4 regions of the Heyndrickxia sp. FSL K6-6286 genome follow, and region 1 is predicted to be linked to each of the others. Evidence: riboswitches for the same ligand, from Rfam matches in the RefSeq annotation. Region 1 holds a riboswitch; each other region holds the start of a gene.

Region 1 (3,822 bases):
TTTTCATTTCTCCAGCATACTCAGTTCCACCAATTAAGATTATACGACGTTCAAATGAAACAGCGATAAATGTTTCAGAGTTAGTTCCATCGGTCGTTGGATCCGCTTTCACATTCGGTGCTGACAATATGGTAAACTCTGCTTGATGTGTTTGTAATTCATCTTCAGTTGGACGGATAAATAATTGATGTGCAAATAGATTATGCCATGCATATTCATTTACTACTTGAATCGGTAAGCGACTCTTATTATCTGCACCTGCAAAACCATTAAAAACAAATATTTCATTTTGTTCCTTAAGATAATTACTAACTTTTTTATATAGCTTATCAAATGATTCCTCCGAAATTGGTTGGTTTACAGAACCCCAATCAATAAGATCTTTTGTAGAAGCTTCTTCAACAATATATTTATCTTTAGGGGAGCGGCCAGTATATTTACCAGTTTCAGCACAAACAGCACCAGTTGATGTTAATTTTCCCTCTTTACGTTGTAACACTTTTTCCACTAATTGAGGAACAGATAGTTGGGATAACACATTTTTTCCAGTTAAAATTTCAGCTAATGTATTTGAAAATGCGACAGATTTCATTATACTAACCTTCCTTTATTCAAAAATTTAAAGATTGTTTTTTATTCGTTAATTAGTATAACACAATTGTATTAATAGTCTATACTATTTGTGCACATTTTTTTTAACAACATTATTTCGACATATTTTCTTCATACATTTCGTGATCTATTTAATAGGAAATAAGAGATGAATAAAAATTTTTGTAGGAACATGTTGACACGAACTTGCAAATTGCGTAATATTTTACCTTGAACGGATACTCTTATCCCGAGCTGGTGGAGGGACAGGCCCGATGAAACCCAGCAACCGGCATTCTATGTTAGAATTTTTTAGTTAGATCATAACCGATGTTTATCGATTGTGTAATCTAATTTTAAGATTTTCTAAACTAGAAAGCAATGGTGCTAACCTGACGCAAGGGAATACCTTGAACGATAAGAGTGAAAGGCGCGATAATGGATCTTAACCTTTCCTCTCATAAACATGCGGGGAAAGGTTTTATTTTTTCTATTCTAATCTTTGTAGCTATTAGGTAAATTTCTGCATAAATTTAACAAGAATACGAAAAGCCATCTTTTATACAATATCGTCTTTCTAAACCCATGAAAAGGATTTTGCTCCTTAACATTAAAGGATAAAATCTATGGTTTATTTCATACTATTAGGGAATGAGTACCGTGAAGCGTAAAAATAGATAGAAGTAATTTTTGGGAGGAATAAATATGACAAAAAAGCGTCGTTTATTCACATCTGAATCTGTAACAGAAGGTCATCCAGATAAAATCTGTGATCAAATTTCTGATGGGATTTTAGATGCAATTTTAGCTAAAGATCCAAATGCTCGTGTAGCATGTGAAACATCTGTAACTACAGGGCTTGTACTTGTTGCTGGTGAAATTACAACAAGTACATATGTGGATATTCCGAAAATTGTTCGTGAAACAATTAAAGGAATTGGATATACTCGTGCAAAATATGGCTTTGACGCAGAAACATGTGCAGTGCTAACTTCTATTGATGAACAATCTGCAGATATTGCAATGGGTGTAGATAAAGCATTAGAAGCTCGTGAAGGTCAGATGTCTGAAGAGGAAATTGAGGCTATTGGTGCAGGTGACCAAGGGTTAATGTTTGGATTTGCATGTAATGAAACAAAAGAATTAATGCCATTACCTATTTCCTTAGCTCATAAGCTAGCACGAAGAATTTCTGAAGTTCGTAAAGAGGATATTCTTCCATATTTGCGTCCTGATGCTAAAACCCAGGTAACAGTTGAATATGATGAAAATGACAAACCTGTTCGTATTGATACAATTGTCATATCTACTCAGCATCATCCGGAAATAAGCTTAGAACAAATTCAACGTAATGTGAAAGAATATGTGATTAATCCAGTAGTTCCAAAAGAGTTAATCGATGAAAATACCAAATATTTTATTAATCCGACTGGTCGTTTCGTAATTGGTGGACCACAAGGTGATGCTGGTTTAACAGGTCGTAAAATAATTGTTGATACTTATGGTGGCTATGCACGTCATGGTGGCGGAGCATTCTCTGGTAAAGATCCTACAAAAGTTGACCGTTCAGCAGCTTACGCGGCTAGATATGTTGCTAAGAATATTGTAGCTGCAGGTCTTGCTGATAAGTGTGAAGTTCAACTTGCTTACGCGATTGGGGTAGCTCAACCGGTGTCTATTTCAATTGATACATTTGGAACAGGGAAGGTTGAAGAGGATATCTTAATCGAAGCAGTTAGAAAGCATTTTGACCTACGTCCAGCTGGGATTATTAAAATGCTTGATTTGCGCCGTCCAATTTACAAGCAAACAGCTGCATATGGCCATTTCGGTCGTCATGATCTTGATCTTCCATGGGAGAGAACAGACAAAGCAGAAGCATTACGTGACTTTTCACTTTAAAGAATGAAATGGGGCTACATGGGTAGCCCCATTTTTTATTCTTAAGGAAAATATGCACCGTAGATATTAATCACATGATTGTTGTTTACGTCGAGCCTGATTCCAAACAACCTCACCAAAGGAAAATCAAAAGCGTTACCATAACTTGGCGGGGCTGAGCAAGATGCTTGCACGTTTGTTATTCACTTGTAGTTCTTTCCATAAAAATATATATAATGTCTACTGCAAAAAAAGTAAAATAATGATAGTATAGTGGAGTGTATTTTTAAAAGGCGGTTGGCCTTTAATAAAGTATGTTAATTAGAAATGGAGTAGGTGACATACATAAATGTGTGGATTTGTTGGTTGTATTCATGACCGAGAGATTGGTTTAAGAGATTCGGATAGACAGCTTTTTAAGAATATGAATGATATTATTACACATCGTGGACCAGATGATGAAGGTTTTTTTGAAGATGAGCATATCCAATTTGGTTTCCGCAGATTAAGTATTATTGATATAGAAAGTGGACACCAGCCATTAACCTATGAAAATGAGCGCTATTGGATTATTTTTAATGGTGAAATATATAATTATGTTGAGCTCAGAAATGAACTAATTGAGATGGGACTTACTTTTGAAACTTCTTCAGATACAGAAGTAATTATTGCTCTTTATAGTCATTATAAAGAAAAAGCGGTGGAGAAACTTAGGGGAATGTTTGCTTTTACGATTTGGGATAAACAAGAGCAAGTTTTAATTGGTGCTCGCGATCCATTCGGCATTAAACCATTTTTCTATCGTGAAGAAGAAAAACGGACATTCTTTGCATCAGAGAAGAAAAGTATTCTACTTGCAATGGACCATGAAGAGCTTAATTATGATGCAGCACAACATTATATGACCTATCAATTTGTTCCTGAACCAGAAACAATGACAAAAGGAATAAAAAAATTAGAACCAGGACATTATTTTACGAAAAAGCCTGGAGAGAAGATGAAGATTGAACGTTATTGGAAAGCCTCTTTCCAACCAGTTCAAAAATCAGAGGATGAATTTGTTAAAGAAATTAGGGATGTATTATTTGATTCAGTAAACGTCCATATGCGAAGTGATGTTCCGGTAGGATCCTTCTTATCTGGAGGTATTGATTCTTCAATTATCGCATCTATTGCCAAGCAATATCATCCGAACATTAAAACATTTTCAGTTGGTTTTGAACATAATGGGTTTAGTGAAATTGATGTGGCTAAGGAAACAGCAGAAAAATTAGGTGTTGAGAATATTAGTTATATCATCTCACCTGAAGAATATATGAAAGAACTTCCTAAAATCATCTGGCATTTAGA
Region 2 (3,822 bases), 1.2 Mb from region 1:
CGTTTTATAAACACTTTTTACCCCAATAGATCTGGGAAAAGTAGCTACGAAGAGTGTAGCTAATTCTAATTGATGAGTTTATTTATATATAAATTGATAGTCTGTTGTATATGCACGACAATCTTATAGAATATGAGGTTCAAGAAAAACAGCACCACTAAACCATACTGGTGCTGTTTGTATTTACGCTTGTCGTTCATCTTCAAGATAAAAACCTATATTTTGTTCAGCAAGTGCTTCAAAAAAACCTTCTTTATCCTTCAAGTTATTAATGGAAACATTTATGGCAGGGTAACCCATGCTTTTATTTGCTTCTAAAAGCTTTTTGTTCATACCCGTGAATTTATTCACGTATTTATCTTCATCAAATAATATAAAACCTAACATTGCCTGTTTATTGATTTGATATGGAATACATCCATCGATATCTTCCCATGGGATAAATCCAATTTTAGGAATGTATCCATTAATCATAATGCCTTCTGTACTAATGACAACGGAAGGTTCGTTTGTTGTCGCCTTTTTTAGTAGTACGATGGACACAGGTATAAGAACTATAGTTAATATGAGAGAGAGAATGAACATTGGAAATTCCAAAGTAATTGACCCGAAAAGCATAGCAAGGGTGATACTACCAAATACAAGTGTCAATGTTATAGTTAAAATTGAAAAGCCAATCATTCTTGCCCTAGAGTCAAAAAATTCTTTTTTCTGCATCGTTTCACCTTTCCATATTTTATCATGACATCCTTTTCATCCTAATTATTCCAACTGAATTGTATAATAAATGGAAAGTACATGTATATAGGCCAATAGAATTAGTAGATGAGTACGGATATTGATATATAGTGAAATAAACAAAGGAAGTGTAATAAAACGAAATTTTGAATTGGAATTGAAAATGGAAAATTTTAAGCATGAGTAATCCCTAATATGAAAACTACACCCTGTTTTTGTGTCGTTTGTTGTTTTTGTATTATCTCTGGCTTTTACACCAAATAAAGAGTTCAGTGTTCTTATGAGGTTTGCCAAACTTCAACTTACTTTTTCAGTTAAGATATGAGTTGAATAGTAAGAAGGTTTGAAAATATGGCCTAAATAAAAAAGCCCCTTTTAAAATTAAAGAGGCTATTAATTATTTATTTAAAATTAATCCATCGAATAGAGTCTATTCCACTATGTGGATGATTTTTAGATGTAATTTTATAATACTCATATTCCAAATCTAATAAAGATAATTCAAAAAGATGCTTTCCATCTTTTTTGTATTGTCCATTTTCAATTAACTTATTAATTAAATCGTTTCGACGACTTTCTATTGTTTCATTTAACAATCTTTCCATTTTCATTTCCTCTCTTATGTTAGTTTCTTTTAATTGGATAAGAAGAGGAATGATCAACTGTATAAACCTCAACTTATCTTTCAAGCAATTTGCTTGCAGGATTTAGCACAGAATTCAAAAAAGAATCTGCTGCTGAGGTTTCATAGGGCCAGTCCCTCCACCTCTCTTGATAAGTATTTATGTAATTACAGATTAAAGCATATTAATCCGATTTGTCAACAATGTTTATTCGAGGTTTTTTACTCAATTGTGATTAATTTAAGCTATAAGATGTATGGAAAGCCAAGTAAAAAATCAAACAAACCGGTTAAAAAAATCGGTTTGTTTGATTTTAATTTATTCTGTTTTCGTGCTCTGATCCTTATTTCTTTTATTTCCTTTGCTATTATCTCCACTAGTTGGAGTTTGTCCATGTAAATGGGGGGAATTTTGATTGTGACTACCTTGATTATATTTTTTAGTCATAGTAAATTGCTCCTTTCTTAGGAATAATAAAATAGTATCTCCTTTTTGTTTCAACTTATGATTTCTGATTAAAATCTAGCCTTTTAAATTCCATAAAATGAATAAAAAGGTGAAAACTAATATAACTTTCATGTATAATGAATCGAAAAACTATTTTTGGAAATTTGAGGTCTACAATGCTATTAACAATTGGAATTATTACCCTTTTATTGTTTGTTACATTTATAAGTTCTTATTTATCAGATCCAAGAAGAGTGATAAATGGTTTTTGGTTTAACCTGTTTTTTTGTTCATTACTTATTTTTTGTTGTATTTTAGGATACAGTACTGGTAATAAACTCCTTATGATCTTTGCATTATTCCCATTTGCTATTTTACTATTTATAGCAACATTTGGTTTTTTTGCTCTAAGTGTTGCATTATTTTTAAATGCAAGGGTATTAATGAAAAAAGAGGGGAGACGATTTTCAAATGCGTTAACATTATTTTTAGGTATCTTTCTATTAATATTATTTATAAACCAAATCATAAATCCTGAGCGTTTATTATCGACTAGTTTGCAACCTCTATATGCAGGAGCTTCATTAATTGTCATTTATTTCTTTTTACATTTAACTAATTTTTTGACCGCTTATATGTTAAACCAGTTTAATAGGCCAAAATACAATCAAGATTTTATTATTGTTTTAGGCAGTGGTTTAATTAATGATAGGGTTCCACCACTATTAGCAAGTAGAATAAATAAAGCGATTGAATTTTATTGGAAACAAAAGGCGGTAACTCTACCACCAAAATTAGTTTTTTCAGGTGGACAAGGACCTGATGAAAACCTCCCCGAAGCAGAAGCGATGCAAATTTATGCCGTAAACAATGGAATTCCTATAGAAGATACTCTGACAGAAGTTCATTCTGTGAATACTTTTCAGAATATGCTTTTTTCAAAACACCTCATGGATTCTTTAAAAGGAAATGAATATAATAGTATCTTTACGACGAACAATTTTCATCTGTTCCGAGCTAGCTTATATGCAAAAAAAGCTGGTCTAAATAGTCAAGGTATCGGTTCTAAAACGGCATTTTATTACTGGCCAAATGCAATGATTCGTGAGTATATTGCCATTATAGTAATGAGACGTAAATTTCATACATTTGTTGTAGGTACCATATTAGGATTCTCTATCTTAATAACATTGATTTCTTTTTTATTTGAATAAGTTTTAAATAAAAGTCATTCTTCTTAATTGGAAAATGACTCTTTTTATCTTCAATGAAATATATCCTAATCTAAATTTTAAAATCTTAGTTTGGACGTACAAAATTGAATTGAACGCTTAAAATATTTCGAGTAAATGAAAAAGAGGCAGGTATACTTAAAACGACAAGTAAATCAATTCCGTTCCATATACTCATTTTGATTTGTTCAAATCAAAGGTTCTTAAAATGGCACCTAGAATTGATAATATTGCACTTAAAAGTAAACCTGCATATAAGATAGAACAGATGTTATTAATGAATTCGTATAAATTTCATGTTTATTTCCTTCCTCTGTCGGTGGTCGTCTAATTAATGAAATGCGTTAAACTCACACTTCAAATAGAGGGTTGAATGCCCTCATTGTGTATCTGAATATATTGTAAGGTTTGGAAAATAGAATGGTCGCCAACGCTATCGTTGTAAGTGTTGTAGTAAGACCTTTACTGATACAACTAATACGGTTCTATACCGTACACGAAAAGGTGACGAATGGATTACGTTTGCTGATTGTATGTTCAAAGGCTATTCCCTCCGAAAATCTGCTGAAATCGTAGGGATTACTTAGGTTACACTTTTTTATTGGAGACACAAACTGTTAAGTGCATTAAAACAAATGGATTTTGAAAAATATGATGGTATCGTTGAAGTTGACGAGAACTATTTCCTATACTATCAAAAAGGTCAACGTGGCATTTCAGAACGAAAACCTCGTAAGCGTGCCTGTAAATCTAAGCGTAGAGGAATAAGTCACGAACAAGTT
Region 3 (3,822 bases), 110 kb from region 1:
CCAAACACAAGCAATGCTGCAAAAAGTATACCTAACCATTTTTTCATTTGTATTTCCTCCTCTTTAATATGAAGTTATCGCTTATCTATTTTTCTTGTAATTAAATCTCCAATCATCTGGATGATGAAAACGATAATTAAAATTATAATTGTAGCTACAAAAGTAACATCTGTACGATTTCTTTGGAAACCATCTAAATAGGCTAGATTTCCTAATCCGCCGGCACCAATTGCACCTGCCATTGCGGTATACCCTACAATAGCAATGGATGTAACAGTTATACCTGAAACAATGGCCGGCATTGATTCTGGTAATAATACTTTAAATATAATGGTACTCATCTTGGCACCCATAGCCCTCGCTGCTTCAATAACGCCTTTATCGACTTCTCTTAGACCAATCTCCACTAATCTTGCATAAAAAGGTGCCGCACCTATAATCAATGCAGGTAAAGCTGCTTCTGGCCCAATTATGGAACCGACAATTGTTTTAGTAAATGGAATTAAAAGAACAATTAATATAATGAAAGGAATCGAACGAAAAACATTAACAATTGCTGAGATAATTGTGTTTATTGCACGGTTTTCCCATAAACTTCCTTTCGCTGTAAAAAACAATAACAAACCTAATAATATTCCGATTACAAATGTTGCAATCACGGACCAGAATGACATATATATAGTTTCTTTAGTGGCATCCCACATAGAAACCCAATCTACGTTTGGAAAGTATTTCTCAAGCATCTGCCTTCATCACCTCTAGCTCAATCTCCTGTTGTTTTTGTAAATAAGTTAATCCCTTATTTATTTCTTCTTCCTCACCATCTACATGAATGAACAATGTCCCATATGATCCATTCTGTGTTTGTGAGATGTTGCCCTGAATAATATTTACAGAAAGAGAATAATTCCTAATAAGATCAGTTATAATCGGTTGTTCAGCAGAACCTCCAATAAAAGTAATCTTCACTAATCGTCCACTTGAATACATATTTAATAGTTGTTGTACTGTTTCATGGGTATCTTCAGGTTCTGTGAGTTGTCTAACGAAACGTTTTGTTATTTTCTCTTGAGGTTTTCTAAACACATCAAGTACGCTTCCCATCTCAACAACCTGACCATTTTCCATAACAGCAACTCGATGGCAAATTTTCCTAATCACATGCATTTCATGGGTAATTAGCACAATCGTTAATCCAAGTCTTTTATTAATATCCACTAATAGATCCAAAATAGAATCTGTAGTCTGTGGGTCCAATGCAGAAGTCGCCTCATCACATAAAAGTACTTGAGGGTCATTTGCTAAAGCACGGGCAATACCTACACGTTGCTTTTGTCCACCACTAAGCTGTGAAGGGTATGCTTCTTCCCTTCCATCTAATCCAACAAGCTTAATTAATTCGTCTACTTTTTTTCTACGCTGCTGTTTTGATACACCCGCGATTTCAAGAGGAAAAGAAATATTTTCCCTAACAGTACGTGACCAAAGAAGATTAAAATGCTGAAATATCATTCCAATGCCTTGTCTTGCTTTTCTTAGCTCTGCACCCTTTATACTTGAAATTTCCTTCCCAGCTACATGAATCTTACCCGAGGTTGGAATTTCTAGACCATTTAACATACGGATTAACGTACTTTTCCCGGCACCTGAATAGCCAATAACACCAAAAATTTCACCTTTATTTATATCAATGTTAATGTCATTAACTGCTGTAACTTCTCCATTTTTTGTAGAAAATATTTTTTTTACTTTTTGAACGGTTATCATGCTGTCCACCTCACTTGTATATGACGCCTAGTATTCCAATAATCTGGGCAAAATAAAATGCCTTTCTGCAAAATGACAGAAAGGCATGAATAATTATGAAACCTTCCTCTCATCTTCCAAAGTTAAAAACTTTGTGTGAATTGGCACCATTTCAGATATCTGACGGTTGCCGGGCTTCATAGGGCACATCCCTCCACCTCTCTTGATAAGAGCACATATATATGTAATTGTTAATCTTTCAAACAAAAAATCCCGTTATTAAACTTTCAATATCAAAGACTTAATTTAGTACAAAAGTCATTCTATCATGATGGTTAATGACTGTCAACAAAAAATCACAAGAAATATAGTTCTCCATTCATGCAATCTGATAGTCTTTACTTAGCCATAAAATCGATTCAAGTAAAAGTGATAAGCGATAGGAGCCATATAATGTAAGTTCGTTATTTTTCACTAATTGACTTAAGCGAATATGACCATTTAAAAGATGACATAGTATTGGTTTGGAGGCATGTATTTCTAAATTCGATTCGCCTATATCTTTTTTCATTATAGAACAGCTATTTTTAGAAATATACAATCCCCATTCCTCTTTATCGCAAACAAATTTTATCATAATAGGACGGTTTGGAAATAAGGCATTCAAATGTTTTCGATTATCCAACTCTTGAATCAGTCTTTCAAAAAATGAATCCACAAAGATCACCCATTTCTCGTTTATCTTTTATACACTTATTCATTTTTTGAATAGAAAATCCTCTATCTATCGTTCTACAATTTTTTCAAGATATAAAATACATAAAAAATTCTTGTCGAATAAAATCATTATCTATTTATTTCCCAAGAAATTTGTCATAAGTATTTATACTACTTTTGAAATAGGAGGATGATCTTTTTTGCTTCCAAAAGATTTAAAGACAATAAAAAAGTAGATCGACCCCACTAAATATAAAAAACATGTGATTGAAAAAACAATGGCGTAGCCATTATAAGAACCATTTCGTGAAACAATTCCCATTGAAACTGGCCCCATCAACGCCCATCCTAAATTAAATACCATTTGATTGACAGAGTTTGCAAGACCCTTCACTGAATTATCAACTTTAGACATCATTAATGACATTTGAATTGGATTTCCTGCATTCATTAAAGCCTGCCTGAATAAAAACCCAATTGCTGCAAGTAATAAACTATGAGTAAATCCCGTTAATAATAAAAATGGGAGAGAAGCCAATTGCAAAAAGACAACTGCCTTAACCTCCCCTACTTTACTTACTACAAATGGACCAATAAACATAGCGATGGCGGTTGCTGCCTGCCCCATCGAAATAATAAATCCAATCGTTGTATTTGAAGCATTAAATCGATCAGCAAAGTATAAATTTAAATAAGGGATTACAAGTCCTGCACCAAAACCGATTAATAATTGTGCAATGGCAAAAAAGATGATTAATTTAAGACTTTCCTTTTGTTCTTTGAATGAAATGAAGCGCTTATTATTATTTTTATCGTTGTTTACATCTGTTTTCATTTCCTTCAGTCTCATTATTGGCAATATTCCGATCAAAAATATAACTGCGCCAATTATTAAAGTAATCCGAATACTAATAATCGGACTATAGATCCATTCAAGTAAGTCAGAAAGTACTCCCCCAAATATATTTCCAATCACATTAGCAGCTGTCATCAATCCAAAATGTAGTGAAAACAGTTTGACACGTTGTTCAGCTGTAGAGTTTTCAGCCAATAAAGGAACGGATGAAACTTGTATAAATGCTTGGGTTAAACCAGTTAAAAAAGCTGCCATAAGGAGAAGTGTTCTTGGCTCAATAATACTTCGAAGAAATAATGTAACTCCTGTAAAAATTAATCCATATATTATAACTCTTTTCCTTCCCAGTCTATCACTTAATATTCCTGCTGGAATCAGAATAATGGCTGTTGCCAGGGATGTCATTGAGATGACCTGCCCATTCATCTGATCTGGGAAACCGAGTTCACGAATATAGAAGTTGTAAATGACCATAAAAACACCCAAACCAATTTGCGTAAAAA
Region 4 (3,822 bases), 270 kb from region 1:
TTTCGACACCTTCAATCGAGTACAGTGGGTGATTACTGTCCACAATAATCGGCTTCACAGAAGCTTTTATCAGCTTGCCTTCTTTATAAATCTCCGCAATATGTTTATATCTTTGACCTTGATGCTCTTTTTCTTCTATTTGTTGCTGGGAAATCGAAGTGATTCCTTCAATTTTCACTTCAGACCAGCATGGCTGTTCACCAAATACAAGTTGACTTAATATCATTAATTTACAAAAGGCATCTTTTCCACTAATATCATTCGTCGGGTCAGCCTCCGCATAGCCTTTTTGCTGTGCTAAATGAAGAGCTGCCTCGAATGACAACTTGTTCTCTCTCATTTTTGTCAAAATAAAATTTGAGGTGCCATTTAGTATCCCTTGAACCTTTGTAATTCGATTAACTTGCAGCAATCGTTGGATGGTTCTTATAATTGGAACCCCACCAGCCGTTGTTGCTTCAAATGCAAGTTTTACATTCCGTTGCTTTGCTTTATGAATTAATTCCTGCCCATATTTTGCAAACATGACCTTATTAGCTGTAATCACATGGATGCCCTTATCAATTGCCTGCTTCAAATACGTGTAACCTGGTTCCTCTCCTACAATCGCTTCAAAAACTACATCCAAATCACGTATATTAAGAATCTCTTCGAAATCTGTTGTGACAAGTATATTCGACTCAATGTGTCTCTTTTTATTTTTATCCCGAATCAATACCGCAACAATTTCCACCCTTACTCCCAGCAGTTCATTAAGCTGCTGTTGATGGGAGTGAATTGCAGTATAGACACCTTCACCAACCGTTCCAAAACCTAAAAGCGCTGCCTTTATGACTGACATTAAGAAATCCCCCTTATTCGCCTGACCGACTGTGCAAAAATTTACTATTTCTATACTGTGACACTTGTTGCTTTTACAATCGCTTGATCTAAATCTGCTGTTAAATCCTCTACTGCTTCCAAGCCGACCGAAAGGCGAATCAGTTCCTCTGTTACACCTGTTAGTTTAAGATCCTCTGCATTAAGCTGTTGATGGGTAGTAGATGCAGGATGGATAATTAAAGATTTTGCATCCCCCACATTTGCAACATGAGACCATAATTTTATCTCATCGATGACTTTTCTTCCTACTTCCCGACCACCTTTAATCCCAAAGTTGACAATGGAACCAAATCCACCTTTGAAATATTTAGTTGCAAGCTCATATGATGGATGTTCCTCTAGTCCTGTATAATTAACCCAAGCAACGGCAGGATGATCTTGTAAAAATTGGGCAATCTTCAATGCATTTTCATTATGCTTTTGTACACGTAGATGCAATGTTTCAAGACCTTGTAATAATAAGAATGCACTATCAGGACTTAAGCTAGCACCGAAATCACGCAATAACTGCACACGAAGTTTTGTGGCAAATGCTGCTTGAGGCACATCAATGCCATATCGAAGGCCATGATAACTTTCATCCGGCTCTTTAAAATAAGGGAATTTATCACTATTCCAATCAAATTTACCTCCATCAATCACGACACCGCCGATTGTCGTACCATGTCCGCCAATCCATTTAGTAGCGGAATGAACAACAATATCAGCACCCCATTTTATTGGATTAGATAGATATGGTGTTCCGAAGGTATTATCTATGATCAACGGAATTCCATTTTCATGGGCAACATTTGCTACTGCCTCAACATCTAAAACATGTAGGCTTGGATTGCCAATAATTTCTGCAAAAAGAGCTTTCGTTTTTGGTGTGATTGCTTCCCGAAAATTTTCCGGATCAGTTGCATCAACAAATTTCACTTGAATCCCATATCTAGGAAGCGTCGTTGCAAAGAGATTAAAAGTCCCGCCATAAAGATTTCCAGCAGCGATAATTTCATCTCCTGCACTAGCAATATTTAAAATAGAAAAAGCAATGGCGGCCATCCCTGATGAAAGTGCAACAGCTGCTGTTCCCCCTTCCAAAAGGGCAATACGCTGCTCAAATACATCAACCGTTGGATTGCCAATTCTTGTATAAATATAGCCAGGTTGTTCAAGGGCAAATAACCCTTGGGCATGATCTGTATCTTTAAAAACATAGGATGTCGTCTTATAAACAGGAACAGCCCGTGAACCTGTCGTTGGATCAGGCTCCTGTCCCCCATGAAGTAATAACGTTTCTGGTTGATAGTTTTCATTTGTCATTTTGAATTCCTCCTAGATCTTTTTATTATTCAGGTGAGGCTAAATAACATTCAATGGCTAATAACATTAAGCCGCTTAAACTAGGTAAGGTTCATTGAGTAATTCCTCTGTTGTGGGATTTGAGAAGTATGGAATGAGGGGAAACAAAAAACCCTCTTCATAAGAAGAGGGCTTATTATATCAGTTCCTCCCCTTATCTTTCAGATCTAATTGATCTGTAGGAATTAGCACCTTTTCAAGCACGAATGCTTGAAGGTTGCCGGGCTTCAAAGGGCCTAGTCCCTCCGCCGCTCACGATAAGAGTGATTATTAAATTTAGAAAATTTTAAATTGCTCTTGTTTTGCATTATAAAAGATGGATGAATAGTTCGTCAACCTTTTTTCTATTAAAAAAACTTTTTAGTGGATATTTCTTTCATCCCTTTAAAACAGCCGCTAAGTGAAAAGGCATGACTTTTTATCAAAGTAGCAAACGATACTAAACTTGATACCAATCTTATAATGCGGCTTCTATCGCACGCTTAAATTGCTTAATAATATCTGCTGAATCTTCTATTCCTACCGAAATGCGAATAACCCACTGATTGATTCCTATGCTTTCTTGCTCCTCTAAAGTAAGACTACGATGAGATGTTCCAAACGGATAGGATACAGTTGTTTCCACTCCTGCTAATGTAGGAACAAGTTTTACCCAGCCTAAAGAGGAAAAAAACTGATGAATATCTACAGCTTCTCCTAATTCAATTGTAACTATCGCACCATTTCCCTTAGTTGATAGATTTTCTGGATAGTAAACTTTTTTTACATTGGAATGATTCGTTAGGCTTTCTGCTAACAGTTGAGCATTAGTTGCTTGGCGCTCCATTCTTAATGCAAGTGTTTTTAACCCTCTACTAGTAAGCCATGCTTCAAAGGGACTTAAATTTGTACCCAAATTAACTACCTTTTGTCTTGCTTTTGCCATCAATGCTTCTGCTCCAACAACTACGCCAGCGGTTACATCACTGTGCCCACCTATATATTTCGTTGCGCTATGAGCCACAATATCCACTCCGTCCTTAAAAGGCTGCAATAAATATGGAGTTGCGAATGTATTATCTACCATTGTGCAAAGCTGAAATTCCTTTGCGATTCGAACCAATTCAGTCACGTTTTCTATCCGTAAAAATGGGTTGGTTACTGTTTCGGAATAAAGAAGCTTTGTATTTGATCGAATCGCCTTTCGAATCATTGAAGCATCTTTAAAAGGGATAAATGTGGTTTCAATTCCAAGTTCCTTTAATTCGTGTTTTAATAAATGATGGGTTCCGCCATATATATCATCTGCCGCAACAATATGATCGCCAGCAGAGGCGACAGCTAATATCCCTGCTAAAATAGCGGAGAGTCCTGAGGATGTAGCAACACCATCAGGTGCACCTTCTAATCTTGCAACAGCTTGTCCTAATTCATCTGTATTTGGGTTACCAGTCCGGGAGTAGAGATATGGAATATTCCCTTGATAAAACTCTTCTAATGCCTCCAATGATTGAAACGTAAATGCAGAGGTCTGATATATTGGTGTTGTTTTACTATGTATATTCGAGGTATTTATTAAAGAATTATGTACAATTGCTGTTTCAAATGATTTCTCCA

What was found. A riboswitch is a leader RNA that binds a small molecule or an ion and turns the genes downstream of it on or off. The one in region 1 is predicted to bind S-adenosylmethionine.
Region 2: linked by a shared signal. The riboswitch ahead of MHI39_RS13655 (Fur-regulated basic protein FbpA) and the one ahead of metK (methionine adenosyltransferase) in region 1 are both predicted to bind S-adenosylmethionine.
Region 3: linked by a shared signal. The riboswitch ahead of MHI39_RS06925 (methionine ABC transporter ATP-binding protein) and the one ahead of metK (methionine adenosyltransferase) in region 1 are both predicted to bind S-adenosylmethionine.
Region 4: linked by a shared signal. The riboswitch ahead of MHI39_RS06220 (O-acetylhomoserine aminocarboxypropyltransferase/cysteine synthase family protein) and the one ahead of metK (methionine adenosyltransferase) in region 1 are both predicted to bind S-adenosylmethionine.

Annotation. Positions count from the first base shown of each region.
Region 1 is NZ_CP152029.1:1,517,140-1,520,961, forward strand. Features, by position in the region: gene pckA (phosphoenolpyruvate carboxykinase (ATP)) at 1-592, opposite strand, end outside; SAM riboswitch class I at 834-1,015, shown strand; gene metK (methionine adenosyltransferase) at 1,297-2,493, shown strand; gene asnB (asparagine synthase (glutamine-hydrolyzing)) at 2,822-3,822, shown strand, end outside.
Region 2 is NZ_CP152029.1:2,704,692-2,708,513, reverse strand. Features, by position in the region: gene MHI39_RS13660 (STM3941 family protein) at 184-717, opposite strand; gene MHI39_RS13655 (Fur-regulated basic protein FbpA) at 1,140-1,343, opposite strand; SAM riboswitch class I at 1,414-1,519, opposite strand; gene MHI39_RS13650 (hypothetical protein) at 1,680-1,808, opposite strand; gene MHI39_RS13645 (YdcF family protein) at 1,985-3,022, shown strand; partial or broken gene MHI39_RS13640 (IS1595 family transposase) at 3,332-3,822, shown strand, end outside.
Region 3 is NZ_CP152029.1:1,410,076-1,413,897, reverse strand. Features, by position in the region: gene MHI39_RS06935 (MetQ/NlpA family ABC transporter substrate-binding protein) at 1-47, opposite strand, end outside; gene MHI39_RS06930 (methionine ABC transporter permease) at 75-743, opposite strand; gene MHI39_RS06925 (methionine ABC transporter ATP-binding protein) at 736-1,767, opposite strand; SAM riboswitch class I at 1,874-1,979, opposite strand; gene MHI39_RS06920 (hypothetical protein) at 2,126-2,464, opposite strand; gene MHI39_RS06915 (MFS transporter) at 2,630-3,822, opposite strand, start outside.
Region 4 is NZ_CP152029.1:1,250,545-1,254,366, reverse strand. Features, by position in the region: gene MHI39_RS06225 (homoserine dehydrogenase) at 1-841, opposite strand, end outside; gene MHI39_RS06220 (O-acetylhomoserine aminocarboxypropyltransferase/cysteine synthase family protein) at 892-2,187, opposite strand; SAM riboswitch class I at 2,378-2,490, opposite strand; gene MHI39_RS06215 (aminotransferase class I/II-fold pyridoxal phosphate-dependent enzyme) at 2,684-3,822, opposite strand, start outside.